3 regions of the Devosia sp. A369 genome follow, and region 3 is predicted to be linked to each of the others. Evidence: predicted binding sites of a transcription regulator. Region 3 holds the regulator's gene; each other region holds the start of a gene.
What was found. The regulator LexA, encoded in region 3, represses DNA repair genes until DNA is damaged. The targets are predictions, from matches to a motif close to TGTTCNNNNTGTGTTCNG.
Positions count from the first base shown of each region.

Region 1: ruvC (crossover junction endodeoxyribonuclease RuvC) is a predicted target of LexA. The motif match lies at 1,712-1,729, and genes of this name have one in related genera.
Region 2: ACX3OZ_RS12830 (YifB family Mg chelatase-like AAA ATPase) is a predicted target of LexA. The motif match lies at 2,153-2,170, and genes of this name have one in related genera.

Region 1 covers NZ_JBTMWV010000012.1:26,206-31,771, forward strand. Annotated here, with positions in the region: gene ACX3OZ_RS14710 (PIN domain-containing protein) at 1-238, opposite strand, end outside; gene ACX3OZ_RS14715 (AbrB/MazE/SpoVT family DNA-binding domain-containing protein) at 225-485, opposite strand; gene ruvA (Holliday junction branch migration protein RuvA) at 548-1,165, opposite strand; gene ruvC (crossover junction endodeoxyribonuclease RuvC) at 1,162-1,668, opposite strand; gene ACX3OZ_RS14730 (GGDEF domain-containing protein) at 1,836-2,588, shown strand; gene ACX3OZ_RS14735 (GGDEF domain-containing protein) at 2,676-3,458, shown strand; gene ACX3OZ_RS14740 (YebC/PmpR family DNA-binding transcriptional regulator) at 3,507-4,253, opposite strand; gene ACX3OZ_RS14745 (TIGR00282 family metallophosphoesterase) at 4,422-5,240, opposite strand; gene ACX3OZ_RS14750 (5-formyltetrahydrofolate cyclo-ligase) at 5,237-5,566, opposite strand, start outside.
Region 2 covers NZ_JBTMWV010000009.1:44,127-51,433, forward strand. Annotated here, with positions in the region: gene cfa (cyclopropane fatty acyl phospholipid synthase) at 1-547, shown strand, start outside; gene ACX3OZ_RS12830 (YifB family Mg chelatase-like AAA ATPase) at 577-2,094, opposite strand; gene ACX3OZ_RS12835 (glycoside hydrolase family 25 protein) at 2,341-3,120, shown strand; gene ACX3OZ_RS12840 (hypothetical protein) at 3,128-3,559, opposite strand; gene ACX3OZ_RS12845 (hypothetical protein) at 3,634-3,855, opposite strand; gene ACX3OZ_RS12850 (MarC family protein) at 4,621-5,262, opposite strand; gene ACX3OZ_RS12855 (hypothetical protein) at 5,347-5,727, opposite strand; gene gshB (glutathione synthase) at 5,727-6,668, opposite strand; gene ACX3OZ_RS12865 (YraN family protein) at 6,708-7,097, opposite strand; gene rsmI (16S rRNA (cytidine(1402)-2'-O)-methyltransferase) at 7,066-7,307, opposite strand, start outside.
Region 3 covers NZ_JBTMWV010000001.1:155,419-162,725, reverse strand. Annotated here, with positions in the region: gene ACX3OZ_RS00770 (IlvD/Edd family dehydratase) at 1-709, shown strand, start outside; gene ACX3OZ_RS00765 (cold-shock protein) at 861-1,073, opposite strand; gene ACX3OZ_RS00760 (NUDIX hydrolase) at 1,334-1,747, opposite strand; gene lexA (transcriptional repressor LexA) at 1,794-2,507, opposite strand; gene ACX3OZ_RS00750 (molybdopterin molybdotransferase MoeA) at 2,595-3,797, opposite strand; gene moaC (cyclic pyranopterin monophosphate synthase MoaC) at 3,794-4,270, opposite strand; gene trpC (indole-3-glycerol phosphate synthase TrpC) at 4,270-5,082, opposite strand; gene trpD (anthranilate phosphoribosyltransferase) at 5,079-6,098, opposite strand; gene ACX3OZ_RS00730 (anthranilate synthase component II) at 6,098-6,697, opposite strand; gene trpE (anthranilate synthase component I) at 6,955-7,307, opposite strand, start outside.

The DNA of each region.
Region 1 (5,566 bases), on a different contig from region 3:
GCCGGTCGACCTCAAACTCCCGGGCGTCCAGCAAATCCCGAACCACCGCGAGCAGTTCATCGGCGGGAAACCTGAACCGGCTGCGCAGCAGCCAAATCGCTTCCATGAGAACCGCTACATTGATGAGGATCGAATGAGCATCGTGGTTTTGCTGCAAAAATGCCCGAGCCTTGGCGACCTGGATTACGTCATCGTCGACCAGCATGCGAACGAGCACATTGCTATCAATCCCGATCAAGCGAGCGCTCATATCGTTCGGTGACGGCTTTCCCGATCGCCTCGTCCATGTCCTCGACAGTCAGGGGCTGTTGCCCGGGACGCTTGTATTTTCCGATAAGATCAACTGCGCTGCGCCTCGGCCGCAACAGGTAAACCCCGTCCCGCTTGATGATATCGATCTTGTCACCCGGTCCAACCTTGAGGTCGTCCCGCACGTCCTTGGGCAACGTCATCTGGCCCTTGCTCGTAAGCGTCGTCACCGCCATCGCATTACCTCACACGAAATTCTTACATTTCAATATAGTAAGGAGCGAGCAAGGAAGCAAGGCTAACTGCTCAATTCCCGCAAGCCCAGCCGGATCAGCTTTTCGGTGGGAATGTCGTCGCCGTCGCGGGCCACGATGCGGGCCAAGGCCGCCGAGGCCTGGGCGTTGGAATAGCCCAGATTGGTCAGTGCCGAGACGGCGTCGGCAATGGCAGTTGGCGCAAGCCCATCGCCCAACGCCGCTTGCAGCCCCAGCGTACCGGCATCGATCCCCGGCCCGGCCGGCACCTTGCCCTTGAGTTCGGTGATCAGCCGCACTGCCAGCTTGGGCCCGACGCCGCTGGCGCGGCCCATCATCGCCTTGTCCTGCAAGGCCACGGCACTCGACAGTTCAGCCGGCGTCAGCGCCGACAACAGCGCCAGCGCTACCCGCGCGCCCACCCCCTGCACGGTCATCAGCAGGTTGAACCAGCCCTTCTCGCTCTCATTGGCAAAGCCATAGAGCCGGATCATGTCCTCGCGCACGATGGTTTCGATGAACAGCACCCCGGCCTCGCCGACGCGCGGCAACAACTGCAGCGTGCGGCTGGAGCAGAAGGCCACGTAACAGACGCCACCGCAGTCGATCAGCACATGGTCGTCACCAAAGCTGTCGACCAGCCCTTTGAGCTTGCCGATCATGCCAGCGCCTTCAGCCGCTGGGCGGCGACGCGATGATGGGCATGGCAGATGGCAATGGCCAGCGCGTCGGCCGCGTCAGGCCCCTTGAAATCGGCCGTCGGCAGCAGCGTCTTGACCATCAGTTGAACCTGTCCCTTATCGGCGTGGCCGGTGCCGACCACGGATTTCTTGACCAGATTGGCGGCATATTCCGCCACCAGCAGGCCGCGCACCGCCGGCGACAGCAGCGCCACGCCGCGCGCCTGCCCCAGGATCAGCGCCGAGCGCGCCCCCGCATTGACGAAGGTTTCTTCCACCGCTGCCTCGTCCGGGGTGAAGCGCTCGAGCACTTCGCCCAGCCCGGCAAACAGGATCGCCAGCCGTTCCGCCAGCGAGCCATCGACCGGCGGCGTCACCGTGCCGGCGGCGACAAAGCTCAGCCGGTTGCCCAGCGTCTCGATCACTCCCCAGCCACAGCGACGCAGGCCGGGGTCGATACCGATGATTCGGGTAGCAGCACTCATGCGACAATCCTTAATGAAGCGAGGCCAGCCTACCAAGGCCAATGTGAACAAAGAGGCAACAAAGCCCGTGGAAAACGCTGTATACGGTAAAATTGTAGCTATCTCGGAAACACCATCTTCAAGCCACGACCCTAGTTTCGCCCCGGGAATGCAGGGGCAAATCATTCATGGCCGAGATTCGTCGGAAACTTCCGAAGCGAGCGTGGTTGCGCGTTTATCGCATCGCAGGCGCATTGATCGGCTTGTCGATCATGCTGTCGCTGATTTTGACCAATGTCATCATGGAGACCTTCTCCGCCGGCATTAACGTGCAGGGGCTGGTGGTTTCCATCGCCATGCCGCTGACGCTGGGCGGGCCGCTGATCTTTCTGCTTATGCTCAAGCATGAGCGGCTGCGCTACGCCAATAGCCAGCTCGAACATCTGGCAGCCACCGATTGGCTCACCACCTGCCTCAACCGGGGCGCCTTTACCGGCGCCGTCATCCGCCATCTCGACCGTCTGGCGTCCGCCCATGCCCAGGGCGCCCTGCTGATCGTCGATGCCGACGACTTCAAGAGCGTCAACGACCGCTTCGGCCATGACCATGGCGACAGGGCGCTGCAGTTGATGGCCAGCGCCATCCGCCAAGCCGTAAGCGGCAATGATCTGGTCGGTCGGCTGGGCGGCGAAGAGTTCGGCGTGCTGCTGGTCGGAGTCGATAGCGCTACCGCCGACGACGTGGCCGAACGCATCCGCAGCGCCATTGCCACCATCACCTTCGCGCCCAATGGCACGAAATATCCCCTGTCGGTCAGCATTGGCGGGGCCATCTATGTCGCCGGTGCCCAGTTCAACGACCTCTACCGCCTTGCCGACCAGCGCCTCTATGCCGCCAAGCATGCCGGCCGCGACCGGGTCGCCATCGCCCAAGCCGCCTGAGCCCACGGAGCCACCACACCGCCCAGTTGATCGCCGAGCCGCCTGCATGGCGGCATCCCACCACTCCAGCCCGAAAGGCCGCGCCAGATGCTGATCTCCAAGACCCTGACCGCGATGCAGACCTGGTCCAGTGTCGGCCGCTGGACCCTGTTTGGTACGCTGGCCTGCATGCTGGTGGCGGTGGCATTCAGCGCCTTCATGTTCCGCGACATGGGCGAGGCGGCGCTGCATTTGGCGATTGTCACCGCTGCGATCCTGCCCGTCATGCTGGGGGTGCCGGTATTTCTCTATATGAGCCTGCGGCTGCGCATGCTGGCCATCGCCAATCGGCGGCTTGGCCTCGTGGCGCGCACCGACAGCCTCACCGCCTGCCTCAATCGCGGCGCCTTCGCCAGCACGGTGAGCACCCTGCTCACCCAGCGGTCGCGCCGCGCCGGCGGCGCACTGCTGATGATCGACGCCGACAACTTCAAGGCAATCAATGATCTGTTCGGCCACGAGGCCGGCGACGAGGCGCTGACCATCATCGCCCGCTCGATTCGCACCACTTTGCGCGGCGGCGATCTGGTGGGCCGCATGGGCGGCGAGGAATTCAGCGTCTATCTGCCCGATACCGACCAGCATGCCGCCGAAGCGGTCGCCGAGCGCATCCGGCGTTCGGTCAATCTGGCGGTGTTCACCCCCGCCGACCGCCAGCGCAATCTGTCGGTCTCCATCGGCGGCGTCGCCTTCGACGGTTCGGCGAGCTTTTCCGAACTGTTCCGCATTGCCGACCAGCGGCTCTACAACGCCAAACAGAGCGGCCGCAACCGCGTCGCCATGGCCCATGCCGACGACTACCCCTCCATCGGCCTCAAGCGCATTGCATAAAAAAGGGCGGCGCCGCAGCACCGCCCCGAAATTCACTGGATTGAAGCCTCAGCCTTCCAGCTTGGCCGCGTCTTCGTCGCTCATCTCGAAATTGGTATAGACGTTCTGCACGTCGTCATCTTCTTCCATGGTGGCGATCAGCTTCATCAGCGTCGCGCCCTTGTCGGCGTCGATCATCGTATTGGTCTGCGGCTTCCACACGGCCTTGACCGATTCGGCCTCGCCCAGCACCTTCTCCAGCGCCGCGGCAACATCCACCATCGCTTCAAACGTGGTGGTGATGTAGTGGCCCTCTTCGTCGCTCTCGACGTCGTCGGCGCCAGCCTCGATGGCCGCTTCCATCACCTTGTCTTCATCGCCAGCAGCCAGCGGATAGGTGATCTCGCCCACCTTGTCGAACATGAAGCCGACCGAGTTGGTTTCGCCCATCACGCCGCCATTCTTGGAAAAGTAGGAGCGGACATTGGAGGCGGTGCGGTTGCGGTTGTCGGTCAGCGTCTCGACGATGATGGCGACGCCGCCCGGGCCATAGCCCTCATAGCGGATCTCGTCATAATTCTCGCCGTCCGAGCCGATCGCCTTCTTGATGGCGCGTTCGATATTGTCCCGCGGCATCGACTGGGAGCGAGCATTGGTCACCGCCAGGCGCAGGCGCGAATTGAAGGCTGGGTCGGGCATGCCCATCTTGGCGGCGACGGTAATTTCGCGCGCCAGCTTGGAGAATACCTTGGAGCGCACGGCATCGGACTTGCCTTTGCGGTGCATGATGTTTTTGGCATGTGAATGGCCGGCCATCGGTCACTCCCCTCGAAAAAGAAGCTGCAGGATTATGGTGCCGGATTATAGGCAAGCGCAGCACATTTGTGAAGCTGAGCGCCTGCCACCCGTGACGTCCACGCTAGCGCGCCGGGGGAGGCCGACCGGAACGACAACCGCTGGGGCCAAAGCTGTTCGAGGCCGGGCTCAATCGAAAATCGGCTCCGCTTGCGCCAGCGTGCCACCGATGCGAACCGGCAGCACCTTGAGCGCCAGCCCGCTGCGCGGATCGGTTTCCACCGCCACGCCGCACAGGGTCGCCTCGCCCTCGGCCGGGGTGAACCGCCCATTGGGAATGCCGGTGAGAAAGCGGTTGAGCGGCTCATCGGTATCGGTGCCGATGATGGAATCGAAATCCCCGCACATGCCGGCATCGGCCATCAGCGCCGTGCCGCCGCGCAGCACGCGGTGATCAGCGGTGGGAATATGGGTGTGGGTGCCAACCACCAGGCTCACCTTGCCATCGAGAAATTGCCCCATGGCCTGGATTTCCGAAGTGGCCTCGGTGTGGAAATCGACAATCACCGCATCGGCCTGCTCGCCCAGCGGACACGCCGCCACCGCAGCCTCAACGGCGCGGAACGGGTCATCCGCCGGCCCCATGAACACCCGGCCCAGCGCATTGATCACCAGCACGCGATGGCCATTGCGGCCCTCGACAAACATCGCCCCACGCCCCGGCGTGCCCGGCGGCATATTGATCGGGCGGATCAGCGTAGTCTCGCGCTCGATATAGGAAATCGTCTCGCGCTGGTCGAACGCATGGTCGCCCAGCGTCACGATATCGGCGCCGGCCTGACGGATGGCATTGAAATGCGACTCGGTCAGCCCCTTGCCGTGGCTGGCATTCTCGCCATTGACCACGACGAAATCAAAGCCATAGCGCTCGATCAACCCCGGCAGGCGCTCGGTCACGGCATCGCGGCCGGACCGGCCCATCACATCGCCCAGAAACAGAAATCTCATGAAGTCGCGCCGAAATGGCGCACACCCGCCTCGGTGACAATCGCGTCGAGCGGCACGTCATGCGCCTCGCGCGGAATCTGCTCAAGCTCCTGCGCCGCAAAGGCGAGGCCGACCAGCAGGGGCTTTTTCTTGAATTTGGCCAGGGTCCGGTCGTAATAGCCGCCGCCATAGCCCAGTCGGGTGCCGGTGCTGTCAAAGCCGAGCAGCGGCATGATGACGATATCGGGCTCGGCCTTGGGCGCCAGCTCGGAGGGGGCCAGCGTACCGAAACCGGATTCATAGAGCGACGCGCCCTGCTCCCAGACCCGCAAATCCAGCGGCTCTTC
Region 2 (7,307 bases), on a different contig from region 3:
GGCGCTGGCCAATACCCGGACGGCGGGGCTGAAGGTGGAAACGAAACTGCTCGATTATCAGGCGCTGGACGGGCAGTTCGACCGCATCATCTCGATCGGCATGTTCGAGCATGTCGGCTACAAGAATTACCGTGCCTATTTCGACAAGGCCGCCAGTCTGCTCAAGCCGGATGGGCTGATGCTGCTGCATTCCATTGGCGGGCACCACTCCACCACCCATGGCGATCCGTGGAGCGAAAAATACATCTTTCCCAATGGCATGCTCCCCTCCGTCGCCCAGATCGGCAAGGCCATTGAAGGCCTGTTCGTGATGGAGGACTGGCATAATTTCGGTGCTGACTATGATCGCACCCTGATGGCCTGGCGCGACAATTTCGATGCGGCCTGGCCAGAACTGATCAGCGAGCAATATGACGAACGCTTCCGCCGCATGTGGCGCTACTATCTCAGCGTCTTCGCGGCGCTGTTTCGCGCCCGCAATATCAGCCTGTGGCAGGTAGTGCTGTCGCCCAAGGGCGTGCCGGGCGGCTATGTCAGCATCCGCTGAGGGGCGGATTCACGTGAAACACATAGGCTTCAAGTGGCGCCGAAATTGAGCCGATAGCTCAGAGCCTCAGCGATATGCGGGCGACCGACACTGTCCACGCCGGCCAGATCGGCCAGAGTGCGGGCTACTTTGAGCACGCGGTGATAGGCGCGGGCCGAGAGGTTGAAGCGCTCGGCGGCTTGCAGCAGCAGCGCCTGACTCTCCTTGTCCGGATTGACCAGAACCTCAATCAGCGTCGCGCTGGCGGCGGCATTGGTGAAGATGCCGGGATGCTCGGCATAACGCTGGCGCTGCCGCACCCTGGCGCGCGCCACCCGCTCGGCCACCACGGCGGAGCTTTCGGCGATGGTGGATGGCATGATCATGTCGGCGGCCGAAACCGCCGGTAGGTCGATGCGGATATCGATGCGGTCAAGGAACGGCCCCGAGATGCGCGCCTGATAATCATCGGCACAGGCCCGGCCACGCTTGCAGGTGTGACCGGGGGTGCCGGCCATGCCGCATTTGCACGGGTTCATCGCCGCGATCAGTTGCACCCGGCTGGGATAGGTGACCCGCGCATTGGCGCGGGCGATGATTGTTTCGCCCGCTTCCAGCGGCTGGCGCAGGCTGTCCAGCACGCTGGGGGCAAATTCGGGCAGTTCATCGAGAAACAGCACGCCATTATGCGCCAGGCTCACCTCGCCCGGTTTCACCCGCAAGCCACCGCCGACCAGTGCCGCCATCGAGGCCGAGTGATGCGGGGCGCGGAATGGTCGGCGATCCGACAGCGCGCCGCCGACCAAAGCGCCGGCAATCGACTGGATCATCGAGATATCGAGCAGTTCACGCGGTTCAAGCGGCGGCAGGATCGAGGGCAGGCGTGCCGCCAGCATGGATTTGCCGGCGCCGGGCGGGCCGATCATCAGCATATTGTGGCCACCGGCTGCTGCCACTTCCAGCGCCCGCCGCGCCACCAACTGGCCGCGCACGTCGCTGAGATCGGGCAGGCCCTCGGGCGCCGGGCGCTTGCGGGGCGTTGGCCGCGCCGCCAATTGATGGCCGGTGAGGTGATTGACCAGCGCCAACAGGCTTTCGGCGGCGATGATATCGAGCCCATCACCTGCCCAGGCGGCCTCGGCGCCCGAGGGGGCGGCGCAGATCAGCCCCAGATCGCGGCTCTGTGCGGCAATCGCCGCTGGCAAGATGCCACCGACATGGGCGAGGCGGCCGTCGAGCCCCAATTCGCCCAGCGCCAGATAGCCGTCCAGCGCGTCCTGCGGAATGGCGCCGATGGCGGCCATGATGCCGAGCGCAATGGGCAGATCGTAATGACTGCCCTCCTTGGGCAGGTCGGCCGGCGCCAGATTGACCACGATGCGCTTGGGCGGCAGGCCGAGCCCCGAGGCGATCAGCGCGGCGCGGACCCGTTCGCCGGATTCATTGACTGCCTTGTCGGGCAGGCCGACCAGAATGATTTTCGGCAGGCCGGGCGCGATCTGCACCTGCACATCGACCGGCACCGCCTCGATGCCTTGAAACGCGACTGTCGCTACGCGGGTGACCATCGTCCATGCCCCAAGCCCCAAGCCCCGCCGCAGAGTAGCAAAGCAAACCGAGGCTCACAAGAACGTAAAGCGAACGAAATACGGCATGTTAACCACGCCGCTTGCCACATAGGTAAACCTAATCCTCCGTTAACCGCGCCATGTTGAATCAAAGGCTCAGTCAGTCTTGCGTAGAGTTGTGATCCGATGCTTGCCAGCCGGCCTTTTCCCTCGTTTTCTGCGATCGCAAAGGGCACGGTTTCGGCCATGCTGGCCGCAATATTGGTCGCCTGTTCGTCCGGCGGCGGGCTGTATGGCCCGATCCAGGGCGATAACCGCCCCCATTCGGGCGTCGACCGGGCCAGGGCGATGCCGATCCAGGGGATCGACGTGGCGCGCTATCAGGAAAATGTCGATTTCCGACAGGCGTTTCAGTCCGGCATCCATTTCGTCTTCATGAAGGCGACCGAGGGCAAGGACTATATCGACCCCAATTTCCGGGTGAACTGGGTGCGGGCGCGCGAAGCCGGCATGCCGCGCGGCGCCTATCACTTCATGACCTGGTGCTCGCTGGCCTCCGAGCAGGCGGCCTGGTTCGTGCAGAATGTGCCCAATGATTTCGATGCGCTGCCGCCGGTGCTGGATCTAGAATGGAACAACCATTCGAGCTGCAAAAACAAGCCAAGCCGCGCCGATGCGCTGGAAAAGATCCGCGTCATGCTCGACGCCATGGAGCGCCATACCGGCAAGCTGCCGATCATCTATACCGACATGAACTTCCACCGCGACGTGCTCGACGGCGCTTATTTCCCCAATGCGTTCTGGCTGCGCTCGACCGCTGCCGAGCCGCATGAGCGCTATGGCAACCGCACCTGGACCTTCTGGCAGTGGACGCAGACCGGCGTGGTGCGCGGCGTGCGCGGCGAGGTGGATCGCAATGCCTTCTACGGCAACCAGAATGACTGGATCACCTTCCTGCTGACCGGCTGCGATCCGCGCGCCATTGCCTCATTGGGGCCGACTGGCCGGTGCCAGTCGGCGAAATAGGACTTGGTTAGCGCCCGCGCCACATGCGGGCGCGGCCATAATCGACGACCTCGGCATCGGCCTCGGGCTGATACAGCACCGAGTTGACGGTGACGGGTCCCTGCTCGGAATCATAGGTGAATTCCTGCTCGTCGCGCATGCCGAGCAGCGCCAGCCCATGCAGCGAGCGCAGGGAAATGGTCTGGCCGATGACTTCGCGCGCGGCGCCGAGCACCAGTTTATGTTCAAGCCAACGGCCATCGCCGACGCGATAGCGGACCTGGCTGTTCATGGTGACCACGGTAGGGTCGATCATCTCGGAGTCCACAACATCGGACTGGACGAGCTTTTGCCGAAGCAGATCGAAATAGCCGCGTTCTCCTGAGGGGCGCGCCATGGCGATGCCGCGCAGAATGGCATAATCCCGATCGGTCATGACGAACTGGGGCGAGTCCGACATTTTATGAGGCTCCTTAACAGCTGAAATGAAACAGGGAATGGGCGCCGCGCCAGGGAGGGCGCGGCGCCAGTCAATCAGGGCTTGCTGGTGCCGAGCGCCGTCAGCACGCGGGCGCGATCGTCAAGAGCGCGCAGGCGGATGGTCATGGTTTCGGTCTTGACCGGGGTCTGCGGCGGCAGCTTGTATTCCAGATCGGGTAGCACCGACTTGACCCAATCGGTGAAGCGCTGCAGCTTGTGCGCGCCGCTAATGGGCAGGGTGACGGCATATTTGAAGGTCATAATCGAATTATCCATACAAACGCATCGCCGCATCCCGGCGTCGGCAAGACGCGGGTGCTACGGACGATGACAACTGACCCGCGGAAAGCGGGTGCAAAATCAGCGGAAAATTAGGGACTTATCCTGGCCCGGCCCTTGCAACGCAGGTGGCCGAACCAGGTCACACACCTCGAAGGAGGCGGATCCGGTGCTGCTGGCGATGATCGGAACGATTGGCGCGCATGCCCATATCAAAGCAGAACGCGGCGGAAAGTCAAATCACTGCCGGCATACATGCCGGATCGGCTTGCCAGCCCTCAGGGTCGGGACTAGCCTTCGCCTATTATGAACCGGGCAAATTTGCCCGAGGAGGACTGAAATGGCCAAGGGTCAGATGCGCAGCAACAAAGAAGCCAAGAAACCCAAAAAGGACAAGATCGTCGCCGCCAAGCCGATCACCGGTCTGGGCTCGGGTAGCGCTGGCAACGCCAAGAAGTAAGCGTCCCAATCGCGACAGATGTGGCGGTCGACAGGGGTCGGCCGCCTTTTTTTTGTGGCCAGGCGTCAGGATGCGAGGCTGGGGGCCATCGACACTAGAATGTCCGTGCGCGGCACGCTGCCGTGGCTGGAACTGGCGGCCAGCATGGCCAGGATCATCAGGGCGATAACGGTAGCGATACGCACAGGCTCGGTCCTCCAGCAGAAGGTCTGAGCCCATCAACTGCGCCTTGGCGCTGCGGCGGTCAATGCCAGCGTTAAGACTTGCTTAACGGTGCAATTTTAGCGAATTTTCGAGGGTGTTCAGCCCGCCGTATGGCCGAGCAACCCGCTGGACTGGATCCCGTCAAAGACAAACTGCACCGCCAGCGCGGCCAGCAGGATGCCGACGACGCGCGACACCACCGCCAGCCCGGTGACCCCGAGCACGCGCTGGATCGGAATCGCCACCAGCAGCGTCAGCCAGGCCAGAAACAGGATCACCACCACCGCCAGCAACACCGACCAATATTCCAGATTGGTCTTGGTGCCGGTGGTCAGCAGGATCACTGCGCTGATGGCACCGGGGCCGGCGAGCAGGGGCATGGCCAGCGGAAACACGGCGATATCCTGGCGCTGGCGGGCCTCCACCTCTTCCTCGTCAGTGGTGCCGGTGCCGCCCGAATGGCGGGCGAACACCATGTCGATAGCGATCAAAAACAGCAGCAGGCCGCCGGCGGTACGCAGCGCCGGAATGGTGATGCCGAAGACTTCGAGGATCGGATTGCCCAGCACGCCGAAGAGCAACAGGATGATGCCGGCGATGATGACGCCACGCGTGGCGAAGGCAAAACGCTGCTTGGAGGTGTGATGCTTGGTCAGCGCCGCGAAGATAAAGGCGATATCGGCCACGCCCACAGTGGCGAACAGCGTCGCGAAGGCGACGAAAAAGGTAGTTGTGGGCATGACGCCGGTCCCCTCAGAGCGAGATAGACCTAGCGTTTTCGTGACCGTTTGGCGACCCCCTGCCGCGGGCCTGCTGTCGCCGGGTCAGACCATGCGTGCCGCGGTCGCCAGGCCGGCCAGCAACAGCAGGCCAAACCCGTCGATCCAGCCCCGCGAGCGGCTCAGCCAATCGGCTTTCGGCCGTGTTGTCGGCAGAAACCGCAGCAGCCAGACGGCGCCGTAGAGCACCCATACGGTGAAAAACGCCACCATCAGCAGATCGGCCCAACCGGAGCGGTTGAAGCCAACCATGATGCGGGTGATGCCGGCGCCGAGCAGGATCGACAGCAGATAGGCGCCGACTACGACCAGCGAGTTCCGCCAATAGGGCAGGGTCAGCCGCTGGTCGACCGGCAGGGTGCGGCGCCAGCGGCGGAACAGAAACCAGCCGACGCCGCCCAGTATCGTCGTCAGCAGCAGATACATCAGGCGCGGCGCTTTTCGATGGCGTCCCAGATCATCACGGCAATGTCCGGCCCGCCGAAGCGCTTGATCTCGCGGATGCCGGTGGGCGAGGTGACGTTGATCTCGGTGAGGTAGTCGCCGATGACGTCGATGCCGACAAAGATCATGCCGCGTTCCTTAAGCGCCGGGGCGATGGTGGCGCAGATTTCCAACTCGCGCGCGGTGAGCGGGCTCAGCTCGGGGCGGCCGCCGACATGCATGTTGGAACGCGCTTCGCCATCGGCGGGAACGCGGTTGAGGCCGGCAATCGGCTCGCCATCAATGATGATGATCCGCTTGTCGCCCTTGCGCACGTCGGGCAGGTATTTCTGGATCATGAAGGGTTCGCGATAGTTCTGCTCGAACAGTTCCAGCAGGCTAACCAGATTGTGGTCGCCCTCCTGGATGAAGAACACGCCGGCCCCGCCATTGCCGTAGAGCGGCTTGACGATGATGTTGCCATGCTCCTTGCGGAACTCATGGATCAGGCTGCGGTCGCGCGTCACCAAAGTCGGCGGCATCAGCTCGGGAAAATCCATCACCAGGATTTTTTCCGGCGCATTGCGCACCGCAGACGGCGGATTGACCACCAGGGTCTTGGGATGCAGCCGCTCGAGCAGATGGGTGAGCGTGATGTAATTCATGTCGAAAGGCGGATCCTGGCGCATATGGATCACGTCCTGCGTCGACAAATCGACCCGGCTGGCCTCGCCGAGCTGGTAATGTTCGCCCTTGGGCTTGTCGAAGACGCGGATCGGGGCGGCTAGTGCCGACACCACATTGCCGCGCAGCGCCAGCGTATCGGGCGTGTAATGCAGCAGCTCGTGGCCGCGCGCTTGCGCCTCCAGCATCATGGCGAAGGTGGAGTCGCCGAGGGGATTGATGGTGGCGACATGGTCCATCTGAACCGCGACTTTGAGCATTTTTGGCCCTTTTTGATCTGTGGTCGGGCGGCCGGAGCTTCAGCTGGCCGCATCGAAGGCGTTGATGACATGGCGCGGCCATCTGCCTTGTGCAAGGAAAATTACATCGAAGCGGCAGTTCGCCTGTGCTGCGGCGGGGTGGCGGGCCAGCCAATATTGCGCGGCGCGGGTGATGCGCGACTGGTTGACCGACGCCAGCGTCTCGGCTTCGCTGGATGCCTGACGGCGCGCCTTGACCTCGACAAAGACGATGGTGCCGAAGCGGCTGGCGATCAGGTCGATTTCGCCGACCGGGGTTTTGTAGCGTTGCGCGATGATGCGGTAAAATTGCAGGCGCAGCAGCCAGGCCGCCAGCAACTCGCCGCGCTGGCCGCCCTGGTAAGCCTTGATGCGCGCCTTACTTTTCGGCTTTAAGGGCGAGGGCGGCATCATAGACCTCCTTGCGCTTGAGCCCATATTGCTTGGTCACGTCATCGACGGCGACGCGCAGCGGCTGGTCAGCCATCGCTGCCAGCAGAGCCGCCTGCCATTCGTCGGCGTCGGGAGCGGTGGGCGCGGCGGCGCCGGCGACGACAATGACGGCTTCGCCCTTGGTTTCGGTGTCGGCAAAGGCAGCAGCCAGCGCGGGCAGGGTGCCGC
Region 3 (7,307 bases):
GATTCAGGACGACAAGGTCATCCGGCATTTCGGCAATCCGCTCAAGGCGGAGGCCGGGTTCCTGGTGCTGCGCGGCAATCTGTTCGACAACGCCATCATGAAGACCAGCGTCATCTCCTCCGAGTTCAAGGAGCGCTACCTCAACAATCCGGCGCATCCCGGCATGTTCGAAGGCAAGGCGGTGGTGTTTGATGGTCCCGAGGACTATCACCACCGCATCGACGATCCGGCGCTGGAAATCGACGAAAACACCCTGCTGTTCATGCGTGGCGCAGGGCCCATCGGCTATCCCGGTGCGGCCGAAGTGGTGAACATGCGGCCGCCCAACTATCTGATCAAGAAGGGCATTCATGCCCTGGCCTGCATTGGCGATGGTCGCCAGTCCGGCACCTCGGGTTCGCCCTCGATCCTCAACGCTTCACCCGAAGCAGCGGCCGGCGGCAATCTGGCTATCCTGCGGACCGGCGACAAGGTGCGCATCGACCTCAACAAGGGCCAGGCCAATATCCTGATCTCGGATGAGGACATCGCCACGCGCCGGGCCGAACTGGAAGCGGCGGGCGGTTACAAATACCCCAAGCACCAGACGCCGTGGCAGGAAATCCAGCGCGGTATCGTCAGCCAGCTGGGCGATGGCGCCATTCTCAAGCCAGCCGAGAAGTATCAGCGCATCGCCCAGACCGAAGGCGTGCCGCGCGACAACCACTAAGCGCACGGCAAAATAGCAAAGGCCCGCATTTCGATGCGGGCCTTTTGTTTTGCCGGTCAGCGCGGGATAGAACCCGCAAAAGAAAAGGGCCACCGCGCTTTCACGCGGTGGCCCTTGACCGAGCAGCGCCGAAGCGCGCTCGCCTTGCTAACTAGAGCAGGGTCAGGTTCGTTGCCGATTCCTTGCCGTCACGGCCGGTCTCGAGCTCGTAGGTCACCTTGTCGTTCTCATACAGGCCCTGCAGGCCCGAACGCTGAACAGCGGAGATGTGGACGAAGGCATCCTTGCCGCCATTTTCAGGCGAAATGAAGCCGAAGCCCTTGGTGGTGTTGAAGAATTTGACGGTGCCGGTGATGACGGACATGATAGTTTCCTTGTGCTCTTACGAGCGGTTATCCAATGGCAACACGCCAAAGGAAAATAACGTTCGCATGGTAGAGAAGGAAGCCACGGTCCGGCACGCCGGCATTAGGCAGCCGACTTAGGCTGAAAACGTATGCCCACTATGTGGCACGAAATGGCGCCGATTGCAAGGTCTCGCGAATAGTGGTTGCAAGAACAATGCAGCAGCCCAAGCAAACCGCCTGCCTGCTTGCTGTTCATCCCCGCCACACCGGCAGTGGGCTACGCCAACGCCGCCCTGATATGGGCCAGCGCCCGGACGAAGATCGGGTGCCAGTCGGGACCCGGCTCGGCCGCCAGCGGCCACCAGAAAAAAGCAAAGCGGTGGCCGCCATCATCCGCGGTGTCAAAAAGCCAGCGTGATTCCAGCGGTCCGGCCTCAACGCGCACAAAATGCCAGAGTTGATCGGGAGCGATAGCAAGGCTGCTGCCCAGGTCGGACGTCACAATGGCTTGGGTGAGGCCGGACTCCTCGGCCAGTTCGCGGAGCGCTCCGGTGGCGATAGTCTCATCAGCCTCAAGCGTGCCCTTGACCAGTTGTACGCCGGCGAGCGGATGCCGAAACACCAGCAGCTCCGGCCCGTCAGACGTGGGGCGGAGCAGCACAGGGCAAAGCTTTTCGATGGGAGCCGGCATGCGAGATTTATGCCCGTCATGCCGGCCAAAGGTCAAAGCCGTCGGCTCAGTATTTGCGCAAAAGTCCAACCAGACGACCCTGCACCTTGACCCGGTCAGGCGGGAAAATGCGGGTTTCATAGGCGGGATTGGCCGCTTCCAGCGCGATTGTATTCCCCTTGCGGCGCAGGCGTTTAAGGGTTGCTTCCTCATCATCTACCAGAGCAACGATGATCTCGCCGGTGCTGGCGACATCCTGCTTCTTGATGAGCACGGTATCGCCATCGAAAATGCCGGCATCGATCATCGAGTCGCCGCGCACTTCGAGCGCGTAATGCTCGCCGCTGCCCAGCATTTCGGGCGGCACCATGATGGTGTGGGAATGGGTCTGGATCGCCTCGATCGGCGTGCCGGCGGCGATGCGGCCCATGACCGGGATGGCGATCGGCCTTGCATAGTCATCAGCGGCCGACATGCGCGAGGGGGGCGACGCCACCTTGCCCAGATTGCCTTCGATGACCGAGGGCTCGAAGCGGGTCTTGCGGCCGCCAAGCGATGGGTTCATCGAATCGGGGAGCTTGACCACCTCCAATGCCCGGGCCCGGTTGGGCAGGCGGCGGATGAAGCCACGTTCCTCGAGTGCGGTGATCAGCCGGTGGATGCCCGATTTGGATGCCAGGTCGAGCGCATCCTTCATCTCATCAAAGGATGGTGGAATACCGCTTTCCTTCATCCGCTCGTGGATGAACATCAGCAGCTCGTGTTGTTTGCGCGTGAGCATGGACCCCTCGGGAGCAGAATCGGAACATAGACGGAACGACCATACGTGTTCCAGTTATGTTCTGCAATATCCCTTGGGCTTTTACTGTCAGAAGCCGTCCACGGGGAGGGCTTCGACTAGCGTGCCGGCGGGTTGGCCGGGGTCGTTTTCGGGCTGGATAATCAGCATATCGGCGCGCGCCAGCGACGAGGTATGGCCGCTGTCGGTTTGCGAAATAGGCAGCAATTGCAAGCCGTTAGCTGTGTGCAATAGCTGCGCGCGCATGAAGTGGCGGCGGGCAGTATTGGGTGGGGTCGGACCAGCCAGCGGAAGGTGCCAGGGGGTGGGTTCGGGGTGGCCGAGCCAGGCGCGGAGGGCAGGGCGGATGAAGACCATGGCGGTGACCATGGCGGAGACCGGATTTCCGGGCAGGCCGAAGATCAGCGTCTTGCCTTTTGTCCCAAACATCAAGGGCTTACCGGGGCGCATGTTGATGCGCCAGAAGTCCAGCTTCACGCCGAGATCGAGCAAAACCGCCTGCACGATGTCATGATCGCCGACGCTGGCGCCGCCAGTAGTCACCAAGATATCTGGCGGATTGTCGAAGATTTCTGCCAGCATGCTGGCAAGTTTCTTGCGGTTATCTTGCGCGATGCCGTGGTCGGTAACAGATTGGGCGTAGGGAGCGAACAAAGGAGCCAGACCAAAGCTGTTTGATGCAACAATCTGGTCGGCTCCGAGTGGGTTGCCGGGCAGCACCAATTCGTCGCCGGTGGCGAGCAGGGCAATGTTCGGCCGTTTGGCGACGCCCAAAGTTGCGGCATTGGCGGCGGCGGCGACGGCGAGGTGCATCGGGGCGAGGCGCATGCCCGGATCGAGCAATTGCTGGCCGGTGGCAAAGTCGTTGCCGCGGGGGCGAATGCTGTGACCGAGCCGGGCCGGGGCGGTGAAACGGACGACGCCGTCCGCTGCGACGGCCTCTTCCTGCATGATGACGGTATCGGCGCCGGGGGGCACCGGGGCGCCGGTGAAGATGCGGACGGCCTGGCCGGGCTCAATTGTGCCGGAGAAGCCGGCACCGGCTTGCGAGGTGCCGACAATGGTCAGGGCGTGGCCGTCGACCACATCGGCGGCGCGCATGGCGTAGCCGTCCATGGCGCTGGCGTTGAAGGGGAGCTGGTCGTGAGTGGCGAGCAGTGGCTCAAGCAGGACGCGACCGGCCGCCTGGGCGAGCGGCACGGTTTCCAGCGTCGGGGCAGGAACGCGGTTGAGGATGGCGGCGATGGCGGATTCGACCGGTAGCAGGCTCATGGCCGGGAGAAGTCGCCGGATTTGCCACCGGATTTTTCCAGCAGGCACATGTCGGTGATGGTCATGCCGCGATCGATGGCCTTGGCCATGTCGTAAAGGGTGAGCGCGGCGGTCGAGGCGGCGAGCAGCGCTTCCATTTCGACGCCGGTCTGGCCGGTGGTTTCCGCCGTGGCGTGGATGAGAATCGCTTCGGCTCCGTCCTGCTCGATATCGACGCTGACCTTGGTCAGCGGAATCGGATGGCAGAGCGGAATGAGGTCGCTGGTCTTTTTGGCGGCCATGATGCCGGCGATGCGGGCCACGGCCAGCGCATCGCCCTTTTTGAGACCGCCGCCCATGATCAGGGCGATGGTTTCGGCCCGAGCCAGAATGCGGGCCTGGGCCACGGCGCGGCGACGGGTGACGGCCTTATCGCCGATATCGACGATATGGGCCTCGCCCTTGGCGTTGAGGTGGGTGAGGCCCTGGGTCATCAGGCGACGACCTGTGATGCGCCGGTCAGCAGGGTGCGGGTGGCGGCGGCCACGTCGTCCTGCCGCATCAGGCTTTCGCCGACGAGGAAGGTGCCGATATTGGCGTCGCGGTCGAGCATCAGCACGTGGTCGTGGGTGACGATGCCGCTCTCGCTGACCAGCAGGGTGGATTTGGGCACGCCGACGGCCAGCTTGACCGACGTGTCGAGCGTGGTTTCGAAGGTGCGCAGATTGCGGTTGTTGATGCCGATAAAGCTCGCATCCAGCGCCAGCGCCCGGTCGAGTTCGAGCTGGTCATGCACTTCCACCAGCGCATCCATCTTCCACTCATGGGCGGCGTCGAGCAGATAGCGCGCCACGTCATCGCCTACAGCGGCGAGGATGATCAGGATACAGTCGGCACCCCAGGCGCGGGCTTCGGCCACCTGATAGGTTTCAAACAGGAAGTCCTTGCGCAGTACCGGCAATTGGGTCGCGGCGCGGGCTTGCTTCAGAAATTCCGGCGAGCCCTGAAAGCTGGGGCCATCGGTGAGCACCGAGAGGCACGCCGCGCCGGCCGATTCATAGGCGCGGGCGATGGCTGCCGGGTTGAAATCGGCGCGGATCAGTCCCTTGGAGGGGCTGGCCTTCTTCACCTCGGCGATCAGCGCATAATCGCCGGCCGCGCGTTTGGCCTTGAGGGCTTTGACAAAGCCGCGCGTCGGCGGCTGGTCGTGGGCCTGAGCCACCACTTCGGCCCAGGGGCGCAGGGCTTTGGCTGCCGCGATTTCTTCGCGCTTATAGACTTCAATCTGCTGGAGTATATCGCTCATTGCTCTCGTCCGTTCGAAACCGCCACGAGGCGGGCGAGGGTTTGTTTGGCTTTGCCGCTGTCGATCACCGCAGCGGCGGCTTCGGCGCCTTCGCGCAGATCGGCAACCTTGTCGGCGACGATCAGCGCCGCGCCGGCATTGAGTAGCACAATATCCCGATACGCGCCCGGCGCGCCGTCGAACAGGGCATGGATGGTGGCGGCGTTGTATTCCGGGTCAGCGCCGAGCAGGTCTTTTGGATCATGCCGCTTGAGGCCGGCCTGTTCGGGCGTCACCTCGAAGCTGCGCAGATCGCCATTGGCAATCTGGGCGACGAAGCTGGGGCCGGTAACGGTGATTTCGTCGAGCCCGTCGCTGCCATGCACCACCCAGGCCTTGATGGCGCGATTGGCGAGCAGGGCGGCGGCCACGGGCTCCACCCATTCCTGGGCATAGACGCCCAGCATGTAGCGGCGCACGCCGGCCGGGTTGGATTGCGGCCCGAGCAGGTTGAACATGGTGCGCACGCCCAGCTCGGCGCGAGCGGGGCCGACATGGCGCATGGTTGGATGGTGGCTGGGCGCGAACATGAAGCCGATGCCGGCGTCGCGGATACAGCGCGAAATTTCGGCCGGGGTCAGGTCGAGCTTGACGCCGAGGGCTTCGAGCGCCTGCGACGAGCCGGATTTGGAGGACAGGGCGCGATTGCCATGCTTGGCCACCGGAACGCCCGCCGCCGCCAGAACAATGGCGCTGGCAGTCGAAATGTTGAGCGTGCCGCCGCCATCGCCGCCGGTGCCGACAATGTCGATGGCGTCTTCAGGCGCGTCGACCGGCACCATCTGCTCGCGCATGATGGAGACGGCGGCGGCGATTTCGCCGACGGTCTCGCCCTTGATACGCATGCCCATCAGGAAAGCGCCGATCTGGCTGGGGGTGGCTTCGCCGGCCATGATGAAGCGCATCACGCCGCGCATTTCTTCGCCGGTCAGGTCCTTGCGGTCGGCGATCTTGTTCAGAGCTGCCTTGATATCCATTACGCTGCCCTCTGCTGGTTGAAGTCGCGCGCCAGATTCAGGAAATTCTGCAGCAGCGCATGGCCGTTTTCCGAAGCGATGCTTTCGGGGTGGAACTGCACGCCATGCAGCGGCAGGGTCTTGTGCTGCATGCCCATGATCAGCCCATCCTCGGTGGTCGCCGTCACTTCGAGTGTATCGGGCAGGCTGTTCTGGTCAACGATCAGCGAATGGTAGCGCGTCGCCTCGAAGCCGGCGTTTAGCCCACGGAACAGGCCCTTGCCGGTGTGATTGATGCGGGAGGTCTTGCCATGCACCAGATGGGGCGCGCGCACCACCTCGCCACCCATGGCCTGGCCGATGGCCTGATGGCCGAGGCAGACACCGAGAATGGGGATATCGGCCTGGAAGCGATCGATCAGCGCCAGGCAGATGCCCGCCTCATTGGGCGTGCGCGGGCCGGGCGACAGCAGGATGGCGTCAGGGGCCATGGTGGCGATGGCGTCGAGGGTGATCTTGTCGTTGCGCACAACGGTGAGGTCGGCGCCGAGTTCGCCCAGGAAATGGACAAGATTGTAGGTAAAGCTGTCGTAATTATCGATGACGAGAGTGCGGGTCATGGGTTTGGTCCTCAGCAGGTGGTTTTGACTACTGGGTCGGCTCCGCAGTGGAGCCTCCCGTTAGAACCAGCTGCGCCATCGAGAGGCGGTGAGTTTCTGACTTGGTGCAGCCACTGAACGATTTCCCAAACGCAGTGTCATCCCGGCCTTGAGCCGGGATCCATCCTGAGATGGTGTCGTGCGGTTTGATCTCAGGATGGGCCCCGGCTCAAGGCCGGGGTGACATCGAGATTGGGGCGAGGTGAAGTTCACGCCCATCATTGCCCGATCCTCGGTTCGCCGGCGTAGCGGAGGGCTTCTTCGGCGGCGCTGAAGACGGCGCGGGCCTTGTTTTCGCATTCCAGCTGTTCCAGCTCGGGCTGGCTGTCGGCGACGATGCCGGCGCCGGACTGCACATAGAGCTTGCCGTCCTTGAGGATGCCGGTGCGCAGCACGATGCAGGTGTCCATGGTGCCGTCGGCGCTGAAATAGCCGACACAGCCACCATAGACGCCGCGCTTGGATTTCTCCAACTCGTCGATGATTTCCATGGCACGCACTTTGGGCGCGCCGGAGACGGTGCCGGCGGGGAAGCCGGCGGAGAGGGCGTCGACGAAGTCATATTTCGGGT